Regions from separate parts of the Brevibacillus sp. M2.1A genome, predicted to be linked through region 1. Evidence: a T-box and tRNA genes for the amino acid it is inferred to sense, from the RefSeq annotation. Region 1 holds a T-box; the other regions hold tRNA genes.

Region 1 (3,736 bases):
TTCCTGTATGATCTATTTTTCATATAGCGATTTCTATTACGAGAGCAAGATGCTTCTGTTTATTGGACAGGAGCATCTTTTTTTGTTGTCAAAAAAGGGGGGTGATACAGATGAACAAGGAGTAAATGACGAGAAACGTAAAAACGAAATGGGGAATCCACATGGTTGAACTGCACAATATCACGATTACCACCAAAAAAGACGACAGGACTCTCATTCAAAATTTGCATCTGACCCTGCAAACCGGTGACAAGATAGCCATCATCGGGGAAGAGGGAAATGGAAAAAGCAGCTTATTAAAGTTGATATACGCGGAACAAATGATTGCCGAGTATTGCACATTTGCAGGTAACGTGCTGCGAAACGATTGTTCCATGGGATTTCTTGCACAGGAGCTATCGGGCGAAGAAAAACAATGGACCATCGCCGAGTTTTTTGTCGAAAATCAATGGAGCAAAGAACTGGTGAGGGCGATGGATGACCTCGGCATTCATGTATTGGATTCAGATAAAAAGATGGGTGTTCTGTCAGGTGGTGAGCGTTTCAAATACCGCTTTTTAAGTCTGCTGGCACAGAATCCTGACGTTTTATTGCTAGACGAACCCACGAATGATTTGGATATTCAAACGATGGAATGGCTGGAAGAGTTTATTCAACAAACATCGCTTCCTGTCCTATATGTATCGCATGACGAAACATTTATTGCGAATACAGCAAATGGTATCCTTCATATGGAGCTGACGAAGCGTAAACAAGTACCCAAATATACTTTTTCAAGAGAGCCATATGAAAATTACATTGCGAATCGCGAGAGCCACCTGAACAAACAAGAACAGATAGCCAGAAAGCAAGTTTCTGATCATCAAAAGCAAATGGAGAAATGGCACGACGTTTGGAATAAGGCAGAGCATCAACATCGGAACGTGTCCCGCTCAGATCCACGTCTGCAAAAGAAGATCAAGTCTTTGAAAAATCAAAGAGAGCGCATGGAGAAAGCATCGGAAACGTTTGTAGAGGCTCCGAGTGTGGAAGAAGCAAGCGAATTCCGATTTGATTCTGAGGTACATGTGCCTGGCAGTAAACAAATCCTCGACTTTTCATTGGAAGTCCTGCAAATAGCGAACAATCAGCTATCGAAACAGATTCATTTATCGATTAACGGGCCAGAAAAAGTCGCGATTATTGGGGAAAATGGGATCGGAAAAACGACGTTGTTGAAAAAGATCATGGATGAGCTAGTCCAGCACTCGTCATTAAAGATCGGGTATATGCCCCAAAATTATGAAGAACAACTGGATTCGACCAAAACACCGATTGCGTACCTGGAAAGAACCGGGAATAAAGAAGCGATCACAAAAGCGTATACGCATTTAGGCAGTATGAAATTTACAAAAGATGAGATGCACCAACCCATTCAAAACTTGTCTGGGGGACAGAAAGCGAAATTGCTCCTGTTAAAAATGATTTTGGATCAGTGCGAAATCTTGATATTGGATGAACCGACCCGAAACTTCAGTCCTTTGACGACTCCTGTTCTGTGCCGGGCGTTAACGGCTTTTGACGGTGTGATTATCAGTATTTCGCATGATCGACGGTATTTGCATGAGGTCGCAACAACTGTTTATGAACTAACTTCCAACGGTCTTACGAAAATAAAATAAGGGATCGTGGCGGAATCCTTGCTACATGGTTGACATTGCTATTTGAATTCAATATACTGACTTTAATTTCATATGAAACATACGTTGAAAGAGCCCAGTAGCAGCTTATTCCCTGTCCTAGAAAGCCGGGGGTTGATGGAACCCGGTACACAATAAGCGAGCGAATTACACTCTGGAGTATCTCGGGTAATGCCGAGCGGAATCGCGAACGATAACTCGCTACGAGTGGCATGAATGGCCTGCGCAAGCGCTTGGGTCCATTGGTGCAAGATGGGTGGTAACACGGTTATTCAATCGTCCCTATGTCTACAATAGACAAGGGGCGATTTTTTGTTTTTTTTACCATAGGAGATTGAAGGAGTGTATGGCAGTGAATATTATCGACGAACTCGAATGGCGCGAAGCCATTAATCAGCAAACAGATGCAGAAGGGCTGCGAGAATTAACGAATGAAAAAGCAGTCTCGTTATATTGTGGTGTCGATCCAACGGGTGACAGCATGCATATCGGTCACTTGATTCCTTTCATGGTACTGAAACGCTTTCAGCTCGCTGGTCATCGTCCGGTCATTTTGATCGGTGGTGCAACAGGTACGATTGGCGATCCAAGCGGCCGTCAATCCGAGCGCTCTTTGCAAACACTGGAACAGATTCAGGAGAACGTCGACAAACTCACCGCGCAGATGAAAAAGCTGTTCATTACAGATGGCGACAACCAAATTCGCTTGGTGAACAACTACGACTGGACGCACAAAATCAATGTCATTGAATTTCTGAGGGATTACGGGAAAAACTTCAGCATCAATACGATGCTTGCCAAGGATGTCGTATCGAGCAGACTGGAAAGCGGCATTTCGTTTACGGAGTTTTCCTATCAAATTCTGCAATCGCTGGATTACCTGCATCTGTACAAACATGAAGATGTTCAGTTGCAAATCGGCGGTTCCGACCAATGGGGCAACATCACGAGCGGTCTCGATCTGATCCGCAAAAAAGAAGGAGCAGAAGCAAAAGCATTCGGTCTCACTATTCCTCTGATGCTGAAGGCAGATGGCACGAAATTCGGGAAGACAGCAGGAGGAGCCATCTGGCTTGATCCAAATAAAACAACACCATTCGAATTCTACCAATTCTGGGCGAATACCGATGACCGCGATGTTGTGAAATACTTGAAATACTTTACGTTCCTCTCCAAGGAACAAATTGAAGAGCTGGCTGAAAAAGTACAGACCGAGCCACATAAACGCGAGGCGCAAAAAGCGCTGGCAGAGGAAATGACGAGATTTGTGCACGGCGAGGAATTGCTGGAGCAGGCCAAGCGCATTACAGCAGCTTTGTTTACTGGAGATATCAAATCGCTGTCGGCAGATGAGATCGAGCAAGGCTTCAAAGAAATGCCGACATTCGAATCTACCCTCGAAACGAGGAACATTGTCGACTGGCTCGTTGAGGTCGGCATCGAGCCATCCAAACGTCAAGCACGTGAGGATATTACAAAAGGCGCTATCTCCATGAATGGTGAACGTGTTACCGATCTGGAACTGGAAGTAACGCCAAGCCTTGCTATCGGCGGTCGCTTCATCATTATCCGCAAAGGTAAGAAAAACTACAGCTTAGTAAAATTGTCTCAATAGATAAAGGAATAAGAAGCTTCCCTAGACCCACTAGGGAAGCTTCTTTGTATTTGTGGGATTTATTTCGGATGTGAAGTACTATCTACTTTGTTCGCAGCAATAACGGCAACTGCATTTGGCTCCAGATCGAACCAAAAGATAAGATCGCCATCCGCTTTCTTTTGCGACGGCTTTATCCCGTTCACATAAACTTCCGAAGCTTTTGTCGCCATGGAAAGACCAGAAATCTTTTGCGTGCCATCGTTGTGCAGAACGATAGAGCCGTTTGGTGCATATTCCAATCTGACTTGAGAGAGGGCGAGCCAATAATCCATGATTTCACGTACGGTTGTCAAATGCAATTTTCCTTGATCTCGCAGAACTTCCATTCGCTTTAGCAAGCGGTCAAAATCGGGATGGATGATCCAGTTTCCTTGGGCATCTCGAATGACAAATTTCCCGC
Region 2 (3,736 bases), 1.3 Mb from region 1:
GATAAAAGCTACCCTGGGGATAACAGGCTTATCTCCCCAAGAGTCCACATCGACGGGGAGGTTTGGCACCTCGATGTCGGCTCATCGCATCCTGGGGCTGAAGTAGGTCCCAAGGGTTGGGCTGTTCGCCCATTAAAGCGGTACGCGAGCTGGGTTCAGAACGTCGTGAGACAGTTCGGTCCCTATCTGTCGCGGGCGTAGGAAGTTTGAGGAGAGCTGTCCTTAGTACGAGAGGACCGGGATGGACGCACCGCTGGTGCACCAGTTGTCACGCCAGTGGCACAGCTGGGTAGCTATGTGCGGACGGGATAAGCGCTGAAAGCATCTAAGCGTGAAGCCCCCTCCAAGATGAGACTTCCCACAGCGCAAGCTGGTAAGACCCCTCATAGACGATGAGGTTGATAGGTTCGGTGTGGAAGCGCGGTAACGCGTGGAGCTGACGAATACTAATCGGTCGAGGACTTATCCACACATTCTTAGCAATCATGCGTATTCAGTTTTGAAGGAACAAACCTTCTACGTTCCTCGGTAGCTCAGTTGGTAGAGCAATCGGCTGTTAACCGATCGGTCGGCGGTTCGAGTCCGTCCCGAGGAGCCATAATATGCTCCTGTAGCTCAGTCGGTAGAGCGTTTCCATGGTAAGGAAGAGGTCGCAGGTTCGATTCCTGTCGGGAGCACCAGAAGTAATCTTAATCTTGAACCCGTTGGTGAAGCGGTTTAACACAGCAGCCTTTCACGCTGTCATTCAGGGGTTCGAATCCCCTACGGGTCACCTAGAAAAATCCCTACATATTTGTAGGTGATTTGGAGGCTTAGCTCAGCTGGGAGAGCATCTGCCTTACAAGCAGAGGGTCGGCGGTTCGATCCCGTCAGCCTCCACCACTTATATAAATGGACAAGGAAGGTCAGCTAAAAACGTCACGTCTTGTGGCAACACTGACACTCAGTCGTCCTGACTATCGCGGGATGGAGCAGCTCGGTAGCTCGTCGGGCTCATAACCCGAAGGTCGCAGGTTCAAATCCTGCTCCCGCAACCAAATTTTCTACTTGCTCTACATCGAGTAATCTTCTTGAACAAGTAGGATCGGAGTACCCAGTGGGTGCAACCAAATATGGAGCTGTGGTGAAGTTGGAGTTCACGCCGGTCTGTCACACCGGAGGTCGCGGGTTCGAGTCCCGTCAGCTCCGCCATCTTTCTTAATGAGATGGCATAGTTCATGAACATGAAAAAGGTTTAACGGAATAAAAAAACGTTGATTTTCATGAAAGATATGCCATAATTAAAGATATGCCGGTATAGCTCAATTGGTAGAGCACCTGACTTGTAATCAGGGGTTGTGGGTTCAAGTCCTATTGCCGGCACCATGAAATTGGGGAGATAGTGAAGTGGCTAAACACGGCAGACTGTAAATCTGCTCCCTCCGGGTTCGGCGGTTCGAATCCGTCTCTCCCACCATTTTTCATGAGCCATTAGCTCAGTTGGTAGAGCATCTGACTTTTAATCAGAGGGTCGAAGGTTCGAGTCCTTCATGGCTCACCAGTTTTCATAAACCCGAAAAGTGAAAGTCAGCTTGTTAACACCTCTGACTACTTGGATGGGAAAATGCGGTCGTGGCGGAATTGGCAGACGCGCTAGATTCAGGTTCTAGTGGTGGCAACACCGTGGAGGTTCAAGTCCTCTCGACCGCACCAATCAACTTCTTCTTATAATGCGGACGTAGCTCAATTGGTAGAGCGTCGCCTTGCCAAGGCGAAGGTCGAGGGTTCGAGACCCTTCGTCCGCTCCATAACATGTGCCCTTAGCTCAGCTGGATAGAGCGTTTGACTACGAATCAAAAGGTCGGGAGTTCGAATCTCTCAGGGCACGCTTCTTTACTACAAAAGTGAAGATGATAATTTGTCGGGAAGTAGCTCAGCTTGGTAGAGTACTTGGCTTGGGACCAAGGGGTCGCAGGTTCGAATCCTGTCTTCCCGACCATGATTTGCCCACGTTTTACAGGTTTGCCGGGGTGGCGGAATGGGCAGACGCAACAGACTTAAAATCTGTCGGGAGTTTCTCCCGTACCGGTTCAAGTCCGGTCCTCGGCACCAGCATCTATTTTGATGCGGGTGTAGTTCAATGGTAGAACTCCAGCCTTCCAAGCTGGTCGCGTGGGTTCGATTCCCATCACCCGCTCCATACATAAAGCAGAGAGCCAATAGGTTCTCTGTTTTTTTGTGTCTAGGAAAGCAGGCCTATTTTTACTTGAGGCAAAAGTATGAAGGCTTATCCAACAGTTGAATAGATAAGCCTTTGTTCAATACAGGTATAAAAGTTTGTCGAAAGCTGTCTGACGTTTTCTATGGTAGCAACATATGTTTTCGTGTACAGTAAAACTAAGATCGCTTACCGATGAAGTTGGTAACGGATCTCTTGCCTTGCCTCCTGCATTGTCAGGGGGCTTTTTTGCGTGGTTCAAAAAAGAGCGACCTAGAGAGCTTCCATTCGCGGACCAACTTCCTGGGCATTTGCAATCGGCAGAGAAACGATAAAGCGTGTGCGTTTTTCATTGGAATCACAATGGATCGTGCCCTGATGCTTTTCGATAATATTTTTGCAGATGGACAAGCCAATACCCGTCCCATTTTGTTTAGTCGTAAAGAATGGTTGGAAAAGATTCTCGACGATCTCGGGTGGAATCCTTTCGCCGTTGTTTTCCACACTCAAATAGAGCCATCCATCAGAAGAAGTGGAAATGACATGAATATACTTGTCTGTGCGATTTTGCACGGCGTCAATGGCATTGTTTAATAGATTGACGACAACTTGCTTCAAGCCTTCTTCATAACATGCGAGTAAGCAGGGGTGGATTTGTTTTTCAAAACGTATGTTTTCTCCCACGAGGCGAGGGGTAATCAGCATCTCTACTTCTTCAAGCAGTTCTTCTACTTGAACGGTTTTAAAAATTTCATCGAGAATTGGTTTTTTGGAAAAGCTGAGGAATCCGGTCAGTTGCCGATGTAAATTCTCAAACTCATGCATGACGACTTGGATATACGTCTGAAGCTGGGCCTGTTCCCGTGTAGACTCGCCGATCAGCTTTAGGAACCCTTCAATGGCGCACAATGGATTGCGCAGCTCATGAGCCATATTGGCGGCAATTTTTCCGAGCATGGTCAGTTTGTCGTTATGCAAATAGGAGATCGTTTCTTCCTTCTGGACGAGCTCTTTATTCATCATTTGTTCAAAGTGATAGACAGCCCAGAAGACACTTTCATCCATGGCCTTACCCAGTTGGCTTTCCAAATAGTGCATTTCTTGTGAAGAGAGGGACCATCTCTGTAATTCTGGTTGGAGAACCCGCCAGAATACATTCCGGTACAATTGATATGTGCGCAAAATGGAGGAGAAGGGGAATTCCTGAGAACGAAGCCACTCTCCCATATCTAATGCCCAAGTCTGCATGTCATGATCTACATCCTCAACCAGATAGCGAGCCAAGAGCACTGTTCGTTTTTCTGCAAAATCGCGAGGAATGGTTACAGGAATTTCCATGCTGCGAACAATTTCTTGCAGCCATATTGTGGTGATACTTGGTGTTAAGTCTAAAATCTTTCTTGAAACGTCATAAAGGTTTAGCGTCACAGTCTCCACCATCTCTTATCCACCCCACTAAAATCGTAAGGGAAAATGCCTAATTTAGACAAGGTATAATTAGCCTGATTTCGCAATAAAATGTATTTTTTTCGGAAGTTT
Region 3 (3,736 bases), 2.7 Mb from region 1:
TGGAGGTAGAGCACTGATTGGGCTAGGGGCCCTCATCGGGTTACCGAACTCAGTCAAACTCCGAATGCCAATGACTTATGTCCGGGAGTCAGACGGTGAGTGCTAAGATCCATCGTCAAAAGGGAAACAGCCCAGACCATCAGCTAAGGTCCCCAAGTATACGTTAAGTGGGAAACGATGTGGAGTTGCCCAGACAACCAGGATGTTGGCTTAGAAGCAGCCACCATTTAAAGAGTGCGTAATAGCTCACTGGTCGAGTGACTCTGCGCGGAAAATGTAACGGGGCTAAACGTATCACCGAAGCTATGGCAGTCCTTACGGACTGGGTAGGGGAGCGTTCCAAGCAGCAGTGAAGCCGTACTGGAAAGAGCGGTGGAGCGCTTGGAAGTGAGAATGCCGGTGTAAGTAGCGAAAAGACAAGTGAGAATCTTGTCCACCGAAAGCCTAAGGTTTCCTGGGGAAGGCTCGTCCTCCCAGGGTTAGTCGGGACCTAAGCTGAGGCCGAAAGGCGTAGGCGATGGACAACAGGTTGATATTCCTGTACCACCTCTGTTCCGCTTGAGCAATGGCGTGACGCAGGAGGATAGGGTGAGCGGCCTACTGGATGGCCGTCCAAGCAGTAAGTGTGGTGTGTAGGCAAATCCGCACACCGTGAAGCATGAGCTGTGATGGCGAGGGAAATTTAAGTACCGAAGTCCCTGATTTCACACTGCCAAGAAAAGCGTCTAGCGAGGAACAAGGTGCCCGTACCGCAAACCGACACAGGTAGGCGAGGAGAGAATCCTAAGGTGCGCGGGATAACTCTTGCTAAGGAACTCGGCAAAATGGCCCCGTAACTTCGGGAGAAGGGGCGCCTCGGTAGGGTTAATAGCCCGAGGGGGCCGCAGTGAAAAGGCCCAAGCGACTGTTTAGCAAAAACACAGGTCTCTGCGAAGCCGCAAGGCGAAGTATAGGGGCTGACGCCTGCCCGGTGCTGGAAGGTTAAGGGGATGAGTTAGCGCAAGCGAAGCTTTGAACCGAAGCCCCAGTAAACGGCGGCCGTAACTATAACGGTCCTAAGGTAGCGAAATTCCTTGTCGGGTAAGTTCCGACCCGCACGAAAGGCGTAACGACTTGGGCGCTGTCTCGGCAAGAGACCCGGTGAAATCATAATACCTGTGAAGATGCAGGTTACCCGCGACAAGACGGAAAGACCCCATGGAGCTTTACTGTAGCCTGGTATTGGAACTTTGTGCATCATGTACAGGATAGGTGGGAAGCTGAGAAGCAGGGGCGCCAGCCTCTGTGGAGCTGTCGGTGGGATACCACCCTTGATGTACGGAGTTTCTAACTCGTCGCCCTTATCGGGCGAGAGGACCATGCCAGGTGGGCAGTTTGACTGGGGCGGTCGCCTCCTAAAAGGTAACGGAGGCGCCCAAAGGTTCCCTCAGAATGGTCGGAAATCATTCGTAGAGTGTAAAGGCAGAAGGGAGCTTGACTGCGAGACCTACAAGTCGAGCAGGGACGAAAGTCGGGCTTAGTGATCCGGTGGTTCCGCATGGAAGGGCCATCGCTCAACGGATAAAAGCTACCCTGGGGATAACAGGCTTATCTCCCCCAAGAGTCCACATCGACGGGGAGGTTTGGCACCTCGATGTCGGCTCATCGCATCCTGGGGCTGAAGTAGGTCCCAAGGGTTGGGCTGTTCGCCCATTAAAGCGGTACGCGAGCTGGGTTCAGAACGTCGTGAGACAGTTCGGTCCCTATCTGTCGCGGGCGTAGGAAGTTTGAGGAGAGCTGTCCTTAGTACGAGAGGACCGGGATGGACGCACCGCTGGTGCACCAGTTGTCACGCCAGTGGCACAGCTGGGTAGCTATGTGCGGACGGGATAAGCGCTGAAAGCATCTAAGCGTGAAGCCCCCTCCAAGATGAGACTTCCCACAGCGCAAGCTGGTAAGACCCCTCATAGACGATGAGGTTGATAGGTTCGGTGTGGAAGCGCGGTAACGCGTGGAGCTGACGAATACTAATCGGTCGAGGACTTATCCACACACTTAGCAATCATGCGTATTCAGTTTTGAAGGAACAAACCTTCTACGTTCCTCGGTAGCTCAGTTGGTAGAGCAATCGGCTGTTAACCGATCGGTCGGCGGTTCGAGTCCGTCCCGAGGAGCCATAATATGCTCCTGTAGCTCAGTCGGTAGAGCGTTTCCATGGTAAGGAAGAGGTCGCAGGTTCGATTCCTGTCGGGAGCACCAGAAGTAATCTTGATCTTGGCCCGTTGGTGAAGCGGTTTAACACAGCAGCCTTTCACGCTGTCATTCAGGGGTTCGAATCCCCTACGGGTCACCTAAAAACACCTTAGCAATGGTTAAGGTACCTGCAAAGTTCTCAGAGTATGCTAAGAAGCATACTCGTCACTTTGTCGGGGATTTGGAGGCTTAGCTCAGCTGGGAGAGCATCTGCCTTACAAGCAGAGGGTCGGCGGTTCGATCCCGTCAGCCTCCACCATAAAAAATGGGGAGATAGTGAAGTGGCTAAACACGGCAGACTGTAAATCTGCTCCCTCCGGGTTCGGCGGTTCGAATCCGTCTCTCCCCACCATTTTTTATTTTGCGGGTTGTTGGGGTATAGCCAAGCGGTAAGGCAACGGACTTTGACTCCGTCATTCCTAGGTTCAAATCCTAGTACCCCAGCCATTTTGCGAGCCATTAGCTCAGTTGGTAGAGCATCTGACTTTTAATCAGAGGGTCGAAGGTTCGAGTCCTTCATGGCTCACCAGTTTTTTAAAATTAGAATAGGTGCCCTTAGCTCAGCTGGATAGAGCGTTTGACTACGAATCAAAAGGTCGGGAGTTCGAATCTCTCAGGGCACGCCACTTATCGGGAAGTAGCTCAGCTTGGTAGAGTACTTGGCTTGGGACCAAGGGGTCGCAGGTTCGAATCCTGTCTTCCCGACCATTTTTATATGCGGGTGTAGTTCAATGGTAGAACTCCAGCCTTCCAAGCTGGTCGCGTGGGTTCGATTCCCATCACCCGCTCCATATGCTTATTAGAAACGAGCAACCATTTCGGTTACTCGTTTTTTTGTGTTTTTAACAAAGCTTGTCCGACAGGTTATTTATGCAAAATCATGTCGAGTTGAGTCATTTTGCTTTCCGGGGCTACAATATAGGAGTAGATAATGAATGAACGAAGGAAAGGGTGGCACTTTTATGAACAAAAACATGAGCATTGTTGGTGTACCGATGGATCTAGGTGCAGACCGCCGTGGAGTTGATATGGGACCTAGCGCTATCCGTTATGCAGGTGTTGTCGCACGCCTGGAAAAGATGGGTTTCAATATTGAAGACCGCGGAGATATTTTTGTAACGCGCCCTCATCACTTCACTGAGACGGAAAACCATAAATATTTGGATGAAGTCGTGGAAGCCAATGAAAAGCTTGCCAATGTTGTAAGCGATATCATGACTGCTGGTCGATTCCCGCTCGTATTGGGTGGCGATCACAGCATTGCCCTTGGCACCATAGCGGGTGTGGCGAAGCACGTGAAAAACCTGGGTGTTATTTGGTTCGACGCTCATGGTGATTTGAATACGGGTGCCACTTCTCCATCGGGAAATATTCACGGTATGCCTTTGGCAGCGAGCTTGGGATATGGGCATGAGCGTCTGACAAACATTGGAGGATATACACCAAAGGTAAAGGCAGAAAACGTGGTCATCATCGGAGCGCGTGATTTGGATCAAGGTGAGCG
Region 4 (3,736 bases), 3.0 Mb from region 1:
AATCCGGTGCGTTAACCCCTTCGCCACGACCGCCATAATGTACGCGTTTTAAAAATGTTCCTTGGCAGGGGCAGTAGGAATCGAACCCACACCAAAGGTTTTGGAGACCTTCGTTCTACCGTTAAACTATGCCCCTATGGTAGCGGTGGAGGGGATCGAACCCCCGACCTTTCGGGTATGAACCGAACGCTCTAGCCATCTGAGCTACGCCGCCATGATTATCTCGTAATAAAAAGAAGTGGCGGAGGGAGAGGGATTCGAACCCCCGTGAGCTTGCACTCTAACGGTTTTCAAGACCGCCCCGTTATGACCACTTCGGTATCCCTCCGCAAAATATGGAGCGGGTGATGGGAATCGAACCCACGCGACCAGCTTGGAAGGCTGGAGTTCTACCATTGAACTACACCCGCTTGAATATGGTGCCGGTGAAGGGACTTGAACCCCCACGGTTTCCCTCACGATTTTGAGTCGCGCGCGTCTGCCATTCCGCCACACCGGCATATTCATTTGAAACATGGTCGGGAAGACAGGATTCGAACCTGCGACCCCTTGGTCCCAAGCCAAGTACTCTACCAAGCTGAGCTACTTCCCGAATATCGTTCTTCACTTTTTAAAATGAAGATGCGTGCCCTGAGAGATTCGAACTCCCGACCTTTTGATTCGTAGTCAAACGCTCTATCCAGCTGAGCTAAGGGCACATGTTATGGAGCGGACGAAGGGTCTCGAACCCTCGACCTTCGCCTTGGCAAGGCGACGCTCTACCAATTGAGCTACGTCCGCATATTTATTGGTGCGGTCGAGAGGACTTGAACCTCCACGGTGTTGCCACCACTAGAACCTGAATCTAGCGCGTCTGCCAATTCCGCCACGACCGCATATAAAATTCAATCTCTCGCTTTTTAAAAACTGGTGAGCCATGAAGGACTCGAACCTTCGACCCTCTGATTAAAAGTCAGATGCTCTACCAACTGAGCTAATGGCTCTCGAAAAATGGCTGGGGTACTAGGATTTGAACCTAGGAATGACGGAGTCAAAGTCCGTTGCCTTACCGCTTGGCTATACCCCAATAGCCATGAAGTAAAGATGGTGGGGAGAGACGGATTCGAACCGCCGAACCCGGAGGGAGCAGATTTACAGTCTGCCGTGTTTAGCCACTTCACTATCTCCCCAAGCTTGTCCTTCAAAAGTAAACCTTATTCAGCTTTCAAAGAAAAAGTGGTGCCGGCAATAGGACTTGAACCCACAACCCCCTGATTACAAGTCAGGTGCTCTACCAATTGAGCTATACCGGCGTGTTTGGTATAAATGGTGGCTCGGGACGGAATCGAACCGCCGACACGAGGATTTTCAGTCCTCTGCTCTACCGACTGAGCTACCGAGCCTCAAGCGTAATTGTTTCGCCATCGCTTGAGAAAAATGGCGGAGCTGACGGGACTCGAACCCGCGACCTCCGGTGTGACAGACCGGCGTGAACTCCAACTTCACCACAGCTCCATGTAAAACATTCAGTTATTAAAAGTGGTGGAGGCTGACGGGATCGAACCGCCGACCCTCTGCTTGTAAGGCAGATGCTCTCCCAGCTGAGCTAAGCCTCCGCTATTCCCAACAAAGTGACGTTAATGCTTTGAAGCATATTCCGAGTACTTTGTTGGGACCCCTTATTATCAGGGCGTTTTGCTAGGTGACCCGTAGGGGATTCGAACCCCTGAATGACAGCGTGAAAGGCTGCTGTGTTAAACCGCTTCACCAACGGGCCATTTGAATGGCTCCTCGGGACGGACTCGAACCGCCGACCGATCGGTTAACAGCCGATTGCTCTACCAACTGAGCTACCGAGGAATGATGATGTTTTAGAATGGTGGAGCTGAACGGGATCGAACCGATGACCTCCTGCTTGCAAGGCAGGCGCTCTCCCAACTGAGCTACAGCCCCATTCTAATGCTTTCGTGACACAGTTGCCATGTCAGCTATGTAAGTAGTGGTGGGCCTAGGCTGACTCGAACAGCCGACCTCACGCTTATCAGGCGTGCGCTCTAACCAACTGAGCTATAGGCCCGTAATTACTTCCGGAACTTTAATCTATCACACTTTTAAGTTCATTGCAATAGAAAATTTGATATTTTTTTATTGCGTGGGTGAACTTTTTTGTGAAAGACGAGTTTAACAAAAGCACAATCTATTATAAGTCAGTTCATCATATATTTCAAATGTGTTTTTAAATTTTCATTAAGAAAAAAGCTTGCCCGGTAAAGGACAAGCTTTTCTTCGTCGCAATTAAATATCAAGATCGCGTACATTTGCTGCGTATTGTTCAATAAACTCCCTGCGAGGCTCTACTTCGTCACCCATCAGTGTCTCAAACACCATATCGGCATCCATAGCATCCTGGAGATCTACCTGAAGCAACGTACGAACTTCTGGGTCCATTGTAGTCTCCCACAATTGATCCGCGTTCATCTCACCTAGTCCTTTATAGCGTTGGACGTTTGGCTTCGGTTGTGCCTTTAAGGTAGCGAGAACCTCATCACGCTGCTTGTCGGTATAAGCATAGTGCAGCGTCTTCCCTTGCTTGATGCTGTAAAGAGGCGGCTGCGCAATATAAATATACCCCGCTTCGATCAACTGTTTCATGTAACGGAAGAAGAACGTCAGCAGAAGCGTACGGATATGCGATCCGTCGACGTCGGCGTCCGTCATAATGACGACTTTATGGTAACGTGCCTTTGAAATATCAAAGTCTTCACCGACACCTGTTCCCAAAGCCGTAATAATAGCACGGATCTCGTTGTTGCCGAGAATTTTGTCCAAACGTGCTTTTTCTACGTTCAATACCTTCCCGCGAAGAGGAAGAATGGCTTGGAAATGACGATCGCGTCCCATCTTTGCAGAACCGCCCGCAGAGTCACCCTCTACAATGAACAGTTCAGATTCGGATGCGTCCTTGGAAGAGCAGTCCGCCAGTTTACCCGGCAAAGCACTTACTTCCAGGGCACTCTTGCGACGAGTCATTTCACGTGCTTTTCGAGCTGCCTCACGGGCACGAGATGCCATGAGCGCTTTTTCCACAACTTTTTTGGCTACACCCGGATTTTCTTCCATAAAGGTGTTAAAACGGTCACCAAAGACAGACTCGGTAATGCTGCGCGCTTCCGAGTTGCCCAGCTTCGTTTTTGTTTGTCCTTCAAACTGAGGCTCTTGAATTTTTACGGAGATAATCGCGGTAATACCTTCACGCACATCGTCCCCGGAAAGATTCGGATCCTTTTCCTTCAGGAAGTTAAACTTGCGGCTGTAGTCGTTGATAACACGCGTAAGAGCCGTTTTAAATCCGGTTTCGTGAGTACCACCCTCATGCGTATTGATGTTATTGGCAAAAGAGTAGATGTTGCTCACATAGCTGTCGTTGTACTGAAGGGCAACCTCCACGACAAGACCTTCTTTTTCCCCTTCGCAATAAATCACATCATCATGCAGGGCTTCCCGGTTTTTATTCAAGTATTCTACGAACTGGATGATACCGCCCTCGTAGTGGAAGGACTCTTCCTTCTGCTGATCTGGGCGTGTATCCTTCAGCGTAATGCGCAATCCTTTGTTCAGGAACGCCAGCTCGCGAATACGTTTTTGCAAAATCTCGTACTCAAATACAGTTGTTTCGGTAAAAATAGTCGGGTCGGGCTTGAAGGTTACTTTTGTTCCCGTTTCATCGGTCTCGCCTACGACAGCAAGATCGGCATCC

The links. A T-box is a leader RNA that pairs with one kind of tRNA and senses whether it is charged. The one in region 1 lies ahead of tyrS (tyrosine--tRNA ligase), so its partner is inferred to be a tRNA-Tyr.
Region 2: it encodes a tRNA-Tyr, which carries the amino acid that the T-box ahead of tyrS (tyrosine--tRNA ligase) is inferred to sense. The anticodon was not compared.
Region 3: it encodes a tRNA-Tyr, which carries the amino acid that the T-box ahead of tyrS (tyrosine--tRNA ligase) is inferred to sense. The anticodon was not compared.
Region 4: it encodes a tRNA-Tyr, which carries the amino acid that the T-box ahead of tyrS (tyrosine--tRNA ligase) is inferred to sense. The anticodon was not compared.

The regions. Positions count from the first base shown of each region.
Region 1 covers NZ_JABSUY020000001.1:3,542,516-3,546,251, forward strand. Annotated here, with positions in the region: gene HP567_RS17510 (ATP-binding cassette domain-containing protein) at 126-1,661, shown strand; T-box leader at 1,737-1,966, shown strand; gene tyrS (tyrosine--tRNA ligase) at 2,026-3,294, shown strand; gene HP567_RS17520 (hypothetical protein) at 3,354-3,736, opposite strand, start outside.
Region 2 covers NZ_JABSUY020000001.1:4,830,826-4,834,561, reverse strand. Annotated here, with positions in the region: rRNA gene HP567_RS23125 (23S ribosomal RNA) at 1-470, shown strand, start outside; tRNA gene HP567_RS23120 (tRNA-Asn) at 523-598, shown strand; tRNA gene HP567_RS23115 (tRNA-Thr) at 605-680, shown strand; tRNA gene HP567_RS23110 (tRNA-Glu) at 698-772, shown strand; tRNA gene HP567_RS23105 (tRNA-Val) at 807-882, shown strand; tRNA gene HP567_RS23100 (tRNA-Met) at 961-1,037, shown strand; tRNA gene HP567_RS23095 (tRNA-Asp) at 1,115-1,191, shown strand; tRNA gene HP567_RS23090 (tRNA-Thr) at 1,291-1,365, shown strand; tRNA gene HP567_RS23085 (tRNA-Tyr) at 1,373-1,456, shown strand; tRNA gene HP567_RS23080 (tRNA-Lys) at 1,465-1,540, shown strand; tRNA gene HP567_RS23075 (tRNA-Leu) at 1,606-1,692, shown strand; tRNA gene HP567_RS23070 (tRNA-Gly) at 1,712-1,787, shown strand; tRNA gene HP567_RS23065 (tRNA-Arg) at 1,794-1,867, shown strand; tRNA gene HP567_RS23060 (tRNA-Pro) at 1,902-1,978, shown strand; tRNA gene HP567_RS23055 (tRNA-Leu) at 2,004-2,091, shown strand; tRNA gene HP567_RS23050 (tRNA-Gly) at 2,106-2,179, shown strand; gene HP567_RS23045 (sensor histidine kinase) at 2,471-3,637, opposite strand.
Region 3 covers NZ_JABSUY020000001.1:845,043-848,778, forward strand. Annotated here, with positions in the region: rRNA gene HP567_RS04195 (23S ribosomal RNA) at 1-2,030, shown strand, start outside; tRNA gene HP567_RS04200 (tRNA-Asn) at 2,081-2,156, shown strand; tRNA gene HP567_RS04205 (tRNA-Thr) at 2,163-2,238, shown strand; tRNA gene HP567_RS04210 (tRNA-Glu) at 2,256-2,329, shown strand; tRNA gene HP567_RS04215 (tRNA-Val) at 2,416-2,491, shown strand; tRNA gene HP567_RS04220 (tRNA-Tyr) at 2,500-2,584, shown strand; tRNA gene HP567_RS04225 (tRNA-Gln) at 2,605-2,679, shown strand; tRNA gene HP567_RS04230 (tRNA-Lys) at 2,686-2,761, shown strand; tRNA gene HP567_RS04235 (tRNA-Arg) at 2,782-2,858, shown strand; tRNA gene HP567_RS04240 (tRNA-Pro) at 2,864-2,940, shown strand; tRNA gene HP567_RS04245 (tRNA-Gly) at 2,950-3,023, shown strand; gene rocF (arginase) at 3,195-3,736, shown strand, end outside.
Region 4 covers NZ_JABSUY020000001.1:576,143-579,878, reverse strand. Annotated here, with positions in the region: tRNA gene HP567_RS02705 (tRNA-His) at 1-33, opposite strand, end outside; tRNA gene HP567_RS02700 (tRNA-Trp) at 63-136, opposite strand; tRNA gene HP567_RS02695 (tRNA-Met) at 138-214, opposite strand; tRNA gene HP567_RS02690 (tRNA-Ser) at 240-328, opposite strand; tRNA gene HP567_RS02685 (tRNA-Gly) at 337-410, opposite strand; tRNA gene HP567_RS02680 (tRNA-Leu) at 418-499, opposite strand; tRNA gene HP567_RS02675 (tRNA-Pro) at 516-592, opposite strand; tRNA gene HP567_RS02670 (tRNA-Arg) at 625-698, opposite strand; tRNA gene HP567_RS02665 (tRNA-Gly) at 705-780, opposite strand; tRNA gene HP567_RS02660 (tRNA-Leu) at 789-875, opposite strand; tRNA gene HP567_RS02655 (tRNA-Lys) at 908-983, opposite strand; tRNA gene HP567_RS02650 (tRNA-Gln) at 992-1,066, opposite strand; tRNA gene HP567_RS02645 (tRNA-Tyr) at 1,085-1,169, opposite strand; tRNA gene HP567_RS02640 (tRNA-Thr) at 1,217-1,292, opposite strand; tRNA gene HP567_RS02635 (tRNA-Phe) at 1,307-1,382, opposite strand; tRNA gene HP567_RS02630 (tRNA-Asp) at 1,418-1,494, opposite strand; tRNA gene HP567_RS02625 (tRNA-Val) at 1,520-1,595, opposite strand; tRNA gene HP567_RS02620 (tRNA-Glu) at 1,683-1,756, opposite strand; tRNA gene HP567_RS02615 (tRNA-Asn) at 1,764-1,839, opposite strand; tRNA gene HP567_RS02610 (tRNA-Ala) at 1,857-1,932, opposite strand; tRNA gene HP567_RS02605 (tRNA-Ile) at 1,980-2,056, opposite strand; gene gyrB (DNA topoisomerase (ATP-hydrolyzing) subunit B) at 2,275-3,736, opposite strand, start outside.